DNA from 2 places in the Acidovorax sp. 69 genome. Region 1 is predicted to be linked to the other one. Evidence: riboswitches for the same ligand, from Rfam matches in the RefSeq annotation. Region 1 holds a riboswitch; the other holds the start of a gene.

Region 1 (3,204 bases):
TGGCAACCTCATTGATCCTTTGCGCATGGAACTGGAGACGGCCCAATGACCGCAGTGATGATTTCAACGATGGTGCTGTGCTTTGCACTCACCGTCTCGGTGGCTGTTTCCATCGGACTCGCCTCCATCCTGGGTATCCAGGCGTCCAACGCCAACATGCTCATTTCGGTCAAAGAGATGTTTGGCGCGATCAACAAGTTTCCGCTGGCCGCCATCCCGTTCTTCATCCTGGCAGGTAACCTGATGGAAACCGGCGGCATCTCGCGCCGTCTGGTCGAATTTGCCAAGAGCATTGTGGGTGGGGTGCAAGGGGGCCTACCCATGACCTGCGTGCTCACCTGCATGATCTTTGCCGCCGTGTCGGGCTCTTCGGTCGCCACCACGTTTGCGATTGGCGCCATCCTGATTCCCGCGCTCATCAAGCACGGCTACCCCACCAGCTATGCGGCTGCGCTTCAGGCTACCAGCGCTGAACTGGGCGTGATCATTCCGCCCTCCATCCCCATGATCCTGTACGGCGTGAGCGCCGAGGTGTCGATTGGTGAGCTGTTCATCGCAGGCTTCGGCCCGGGCCTGCTGATCAGCGGAGCGCTGATGTTCTTTGTCTGGGCGTATTGCAAATACAAGGGTTGGGGCAAGAACGACGGCGATGGCCGCATGCCCTTTGGCAAGGCCACGCTGCAGGCCGGCTGGGCGCTGCTCATGCCCGTGATCATCCTGGGCGGCATCTATGGCGGCGTTTTCACCCCCACCGAAGCATCGGCCGTGGCCGTGTTCTACGCGTTGGTGGTAGGCGTCGTGATCTACCGCGAGATCAAGATCAAGGACCTGTTCGCCATTCTGCGCAAGTCGGCCCTCTCGTCGGCCGTGATCATGTTCATCATCGCCAACGCTGGCTTGTTTGCGTTCCTGATCACCCGTGCCGGCGTGCCAGATGCCATTGGCCGCTGGCTGGAATCCGTGCTGCAGTCACCCGCCCTGTTTTTGCTCGGTGTCAATGCTGCGCTGTTCGTGATCGGCATGTTCATCGAGACCAGCGCGGCCATCATCGTGCTGGCCCCCATCCTGGCGCCCGTGGCCATGCACTTCGGTATTGATCCTGTGCACTTCGGTCTCATCATGGTGGTGAACCTGGCACTGGGCATGATCACGCCGCCCTTCGGTGTGAACCTGTTCGCAGCCTGCACGGTGGCCAAAATTTCGCTGGACCGGATCATCAAGCACCTGCTGCCCTTTGTGGGCGTGATCTTGGTTTGCTTGTTGATCATCACCTACATTCCCTCGATTTCACTGGCACTTCGTGATCTGGTCTACGCGAAGTAGCTAGAATCGCCCGGTCAGGAGAGAGCGCCAGGCCCCCATAGGCCATGGCGCCGCCGAAGGCGCAGGCAGCAGCCAAACGCTCAGGCAAAAGGACTGACAACCGCCCGCAGTGATGCGGGCGTTCCCTTGCTGGAGAGAGATGACCCCCACACGACAACTGTGCGCGAGGCCATCCACCGAAGGAGCAAACCGCACGGCCAGCCAGGGCGCTGCGGTGAATCTCTCAGGTAAAGCGGACAGCAGGGCAAATCCCGTGATCATGTTTTATGGTCGCGGCCCCCATTTGCCCGGAGTCCGCCATGTCAGCCACCAATGCCCCCCTGCTCACCACGCCCCTGAACGCCCTGCACATGGAGCTGGGCGCCCGCATGGTGCCGTTTGCTGGCTATTCCATGCCCGTGCAGTACCCTGCAGGCCTGATGGCAGAGCATGTGCACACCCGCACTGCGGCGGGCTTGTTTGACGTGTCGCACATGGGCCAGCTCAGGCTCATCGGCGCCGATGCCGCCACCGCTTTTGAATCGCTGATGCCTGTGGACGTGATAGACCTGCCTGTGGGCAAGCAGCGTTACGGCCTGTTGCTCACCGACGAGGGCACGGTCATCGACGACCTGATGTTCTTCAACCAGGGCGTAGTGGATGGCGAGCCGACCCTGTTTGTCATCGTGAATGGCGCCTGCAAGGTGGGCGACATCGCCCACATCCAGGCCCGCATCGGCCAGCGTTGCAAAGTGGTGCCCATGCCCGACCACGCCCTGCTCGCACTGCAAGGCCCGCAGGCCGTCACCGCCCTCGCCCGCCTGTCACCCGGTGTGGAAAAGCTGGTGTTCATGACCGGCGGCGCGTTTGACATTGCAGGCTGCGACTGTTTTGTGACGCGCAGTGGCTACACCGGCGAAGACGGCTTTGAAATCTCGGTGCCTGCCGCCCAGGCCGACACCCTGGCGCGCGCCCTGCTGGCCCAGCCCGAGGTCAAGCCCATTGGCCTGGGGGCCCGCAACTCGCTGCGCCTGGAGGCGGGCCTTTGCCTGTACGGCAACGACATCGACACCACCACCACGCCGCCTGAGGCCGCTCTGAACTGGGCCATCCAGAAGGTGCGCCGCACCGGTGGCGCGCGCGCGGGCGGCTTCCCCGGTGCCGACAAGGTGCTGGCGCAGATCGACAACCCCGCCAGCCTTCAGCGCAAACGCGTAGGCCTGGTAGCGCTGGAGCGCGTACCCGTGCGTGAACACACCGAACTGCAGAGCACCGACGGCCAGAAGATCGGCGAAGTGACCAGTGGCCTGCTGGGCCCCACGGTGAACGAGCCCGTGGCCATGGGCTATGTGGCGCCCGCCTTCGCGGCCATGGGCACGCGCGTCAACGCCATCGTGCGTGGCAAGCCGGTGCCCATGGAAGTGCGCGCCCTGCCCTTTGTGCCCGCCAACTACTTTCGCGGCTGATTTCGCCAGCGGGCGCGCACAGGCACGGCCCGCGCCCGCTACATTGCTGATTCCTTTATTTACCCGTTGCTTGAGGAGCTTCCCCATGACCGTCAAATTTTCCAAAGAACACGAATGGATCAACACCACCGACACGGCCGCTGCTGTGGTGGGCATCACCGTGCACGCGCAGGATGCCCTGGGCGATGTGGTGTTTGTGGACCTGCCCGAGGTGGGCGCGAGCTTCAACCTGGGTGACGTGGCGGGCGTGGTCGAGTCCGTGAAGGCCGCCGCCGACGTGTACATGCCCGTCACCGGCGAGATCGTCGAAGTGAACGAAGCCCTGCGCGCCGACCCCTCCCTGGCCAACAGCGATCCGCTGGGCGCTGGCTGGTTCTTCAAGGTCAAGCTGGCGGATGTCGCCCAGCTCGACGGCCTGATGGACGAGACGGCTTAT
Region 2 (3,204 bases), 2.2 Mb from region 1:
GCTACCACTATCGCGAACCCCGCTGGGTTGAACACGGTGGCCGCTGGAACATGCAGGGCGGCGGCTGGGACCGCGATGGCGACGGCATTGCCAACCGGCATGACCGCGACCGTGACGGCGACGGCGTGCCCAATCGCCATGACCGAAACCCCGACAACCCTTACCGCCGTTGACAAAACGGGAGCTGGTGCCGCCGGTGACCGGTTTCGCCTACGCGCACCCCCGCCCTGCGCCTACGTGGCGCAGCGCCCCCGGCCACCACCATGCAGTAACCCCTTCCGCAAGGAACAATCAGGAGACGACCATGATTCGCACAACATCTGCCGCTGCCGCCATCGCCCTGTTGGCATTGTTCACCCAGGCGTCGGCGCAGGCCGCAACCCAGGGCACTGTCATCATCCAGTCTGGCCAGCCCGAGCGCACCTACCAGGCAGCGCCCGCCTACCAGGTGATCCCGGCGCCGCCACCTCCGCGCCATGAAGCCGTGCCCCGTCCTCGCCGTGGCCAGGTGTGGGAAGAAGGCCACTGGGAGTGGCGTGGCAACCGCCATCGCTGGGTCCAGGGCCATTGGGTTCAGGCGCGCAATGGCTACCAGTACCGCCAGCCACAGTGGGTAGAGCGCGAAGGCCGCTGGGAAATGCGGCGCGGCGGCTGGGACCGTGACGGTGATGGCATCGCCAACCGCAATGACCGGGACCGCGACGGCGATGGCGTGCCCAACCGCCGTGACAACCAGCCCGACAACCCGCGCCGCTACTGATCCCGTGCGGCAACCGGCCAACGGCATGCACCCGCAGGCCGCGCCGGGTTCAGGCGATGTGCAGCTCAGCCCGCCCCAGGCTCGGGAAGTCCGCCACCACCACGGTGCCGGGCGCCACCAGCACAGTACCGGTGCATGAGCCCGTGGTGACCCACTGCCCCGCGCGCAGCCCGCCCAGGCTGCGCGCACCGTCGTTGGCCAGCCACTGCAGCAGCGGCAACGGGTCGCCCGCAGAGTTCCCCCAGGCTGCGTGCTGCACAGCCACAGACCCATTGATCAACAGCCGGACCCCTTGCGCCAGGGGCCGCACTGCCGCCACATCCTCAGTGCCAGCGCCGACAATCAAGGCGCCATGGCAAGCCTGGTCGGCCAAGCGACTCCACTCGCCCTGCTGGGCCCATGCTGCAAACCGGGTGTCGCACACCTCAATGGCGGCACGCACCGACACCACGGCCGCCAGCACCTCGGCCGCGCTGTAGGGCGTGGCGCGCGAAGGCAGGTCGGCGCCCAGTTCGTACACCAGCTCTGCCTCCACACCCATCACGGCAAAACCGGCTGCGGGCAAGTGCACCGCCACACCTTCTTGCGCCACAAACACGGAATCGCGGGTGAGCGCAGCACGCGCAGGCAGGGCGTGGGGCGACGCAGCGCCCACCTTCCAGCCTGCCATCGTGCCCCGCTCGCGCACCACGATGTCCTGCACCGCGTAGGCCTCGGCTGCATCGCTAGGGCGCAGCCCCGCAGGCAAATCCAGTGGCCGGGGCGTGCGCCCCTGGCGCGCCATGGTGAGCACGGCTGCGCAGGCCTGGGGATCAAAAGCGGTGTCGGGCATGGGGAAACATCCTGGGGTGGTTCTGGGATCGGTTCTATCGGCGGATTATGGCGACCCGCAGCCGCCGCCAACATCAGCAACGATTGCCATGCATTAGCGCGCAGGCGCCGGTTTTCGCGCCGCAGTGCCGCCTAGAATCGGCCTCGCAGGAGAGTCAGCGGCAATGCCCACTGCACCGAAGGCGCAAACTCCCATACACGCTCAGGTCCCGTACTGCATCTTTTATCAAAGCCGTCTGGAGAGCCGCCACCACACACCGTGGCGCACCGAAGGAGCAAACCGCGCGCCATGTGGGCCGTGCGGTGAATCTCTCAGGTACCAAGGACAGGGGGAGCGGCAGCTTGGCGGACGCGCGCCAGCTGCTTGCTATTTAATCAATAGCTGCTAACGCACGTCCATCAAGCGCTGAACCCTTAAAAGGCTTCAAAATGCGCGTGATCGTTTTGGGCGCCGGCTTGCTCGGCGTGACTTCGGCTTATTTTCTGCAACAACTTGGCCACGAAGTGACCGTCATCGACCGCCAGGGCGCGCCCGGTGCCGAGACCAGTTTTGCCAACGGCGGGCAGATCTCGGTGAGCCACGCCGAACCCTGGGCCAACCCCAGCGCGCCGCTGAAGGTGCTGCAGTGGCTGGGCAAAGAAGACGCCCCCTTGCTCTTTCGCCTGCGCGCTGACATGCGCCAATGGCTGTGGGGACTGTCCTTTTTGCGCAACTGCACGCCGGCGCGCACGCGCCACAACATCGAGCAGATCGTGCGCCTGGGCACCTACAGCCGCGACACACTGCAGCAGCTGCGCGCGACCACCGGCATCCAGTACGACCAACGCACGCAGGGCATCTTGCATTTCTATACCAACCAAAAGGAATTCGACGGCGCCCTGGCACCGGCCGAGCAGATGCGGGCCTTGGGCTGCGAGCGCCAGGTCATCAGCGCCGACGAGGCCGTGCGCATCGAACCCGCACTGGCCCACATCCGCCCACAACTGGCGGGCGCCACGTTCACGGCCGAGGATGAATCGGGCGACGCGAACCAGTTCACGCGTGAACTGGCCAAGCTCTGCGAGGCAGCGGGCGTGCAGTTCCGCATGGGCCACCACATCACGGCGCTGCGCGAGGCGCGCGGGCGCATTGGCCATGCGGAAGTGACCAATGCCGAAGGCCGCTTCGAGCGTGTGCACGGCGACGCCTTCGTGCTGGCCATGGGCTCGTTCAGCCCGCTGCTGGCGCAGCCGCTGGGCATCCACCTGCCGATCTACCCGGCCAAGGGCTATTCAGTGACCATGCCGGTCAAGGATGCCACCAAGGCGCACCAGGTGAGCCTGACGGACGATGAGTTCAAGCTCGTTTTCTCGCGCTACACCAGCGAACGCGGCGGTGATCGTTTGCGCATTGCCGGCACGGCCGAGCTGAACGGCTACAACCGCGACCTGAACCCGATGCGCTGCGACGCCATCGTGCGGCGCGTGGAGCAGCTCTTCCCGGGTGCGGGGGACGCCAGCCAGGCGCAGTTCTGGACCGGCCTGCGCCCCGCCACACCCAGCAATCTGCCGCTGATCGGCAACACCAAGGTGGCCAACCTGTTCCTCAACACCGGCCACGGCACGCTGGGCTG

Evidence for each region. A riboswitch is a leader RNA that binds a small molecule or an ion and turns the genes downstream of it on or off. The one in region 1 is predicted to bind glycine.
Region 2: it holds a riboswitch for glycine, as region 1 does, so the genes downstream of both, CLU85_RS03020 (D-amino acid dehydrogenase) here and gcvT (glycine cleavage system aminomethyltransferase GcvT) in region 1, are expected to answer to the same signal.

Annotation. Positions count from the first base shown of each region.
Region 1 is NZ_PGEP01000001.1:2,817,834-2,821,037, forward strand. It holds gene CLU85_RS12875 (TRAP transporter small permease) at 1-49, shown strand, start outside; gene CLU85_RS12880 (TRAP transporter large permease) at 46-1,323, shown strand; glycine riboswitch at 1,337-1,421, shown strand; glycine riboswitch at 1,443-1,573, shown strand; gene gcvT (glycine cleavage system aminomethyltransferase GcvT) at 1,623-2,768, shown strand; gene gcvH (glycine cleavage system protein GcvH) at 2,854-3,204, shown strand, end outside.
Region 2 is NZ_PGEP01000001.1:646,857-650,060, reverse strand. It holds gene CLU85_RS03035 (YXWGXW repeat-containing protein) at 1-173, shown strand, start outside; gene CLU85_RS03030 (YXWGXW repeat-containing protein) at 305-760, shown strand; gene CLU85_RS03025 (2-keto-4-pentenoate hydratase) at 810-1,592, opposite strand; glycine riboswitch at 1,818-1,930, shown strand; gene CLU85_RS03020 (D-amino acid dehydrogenase) at 2,021-3,204, shown strand, end outside.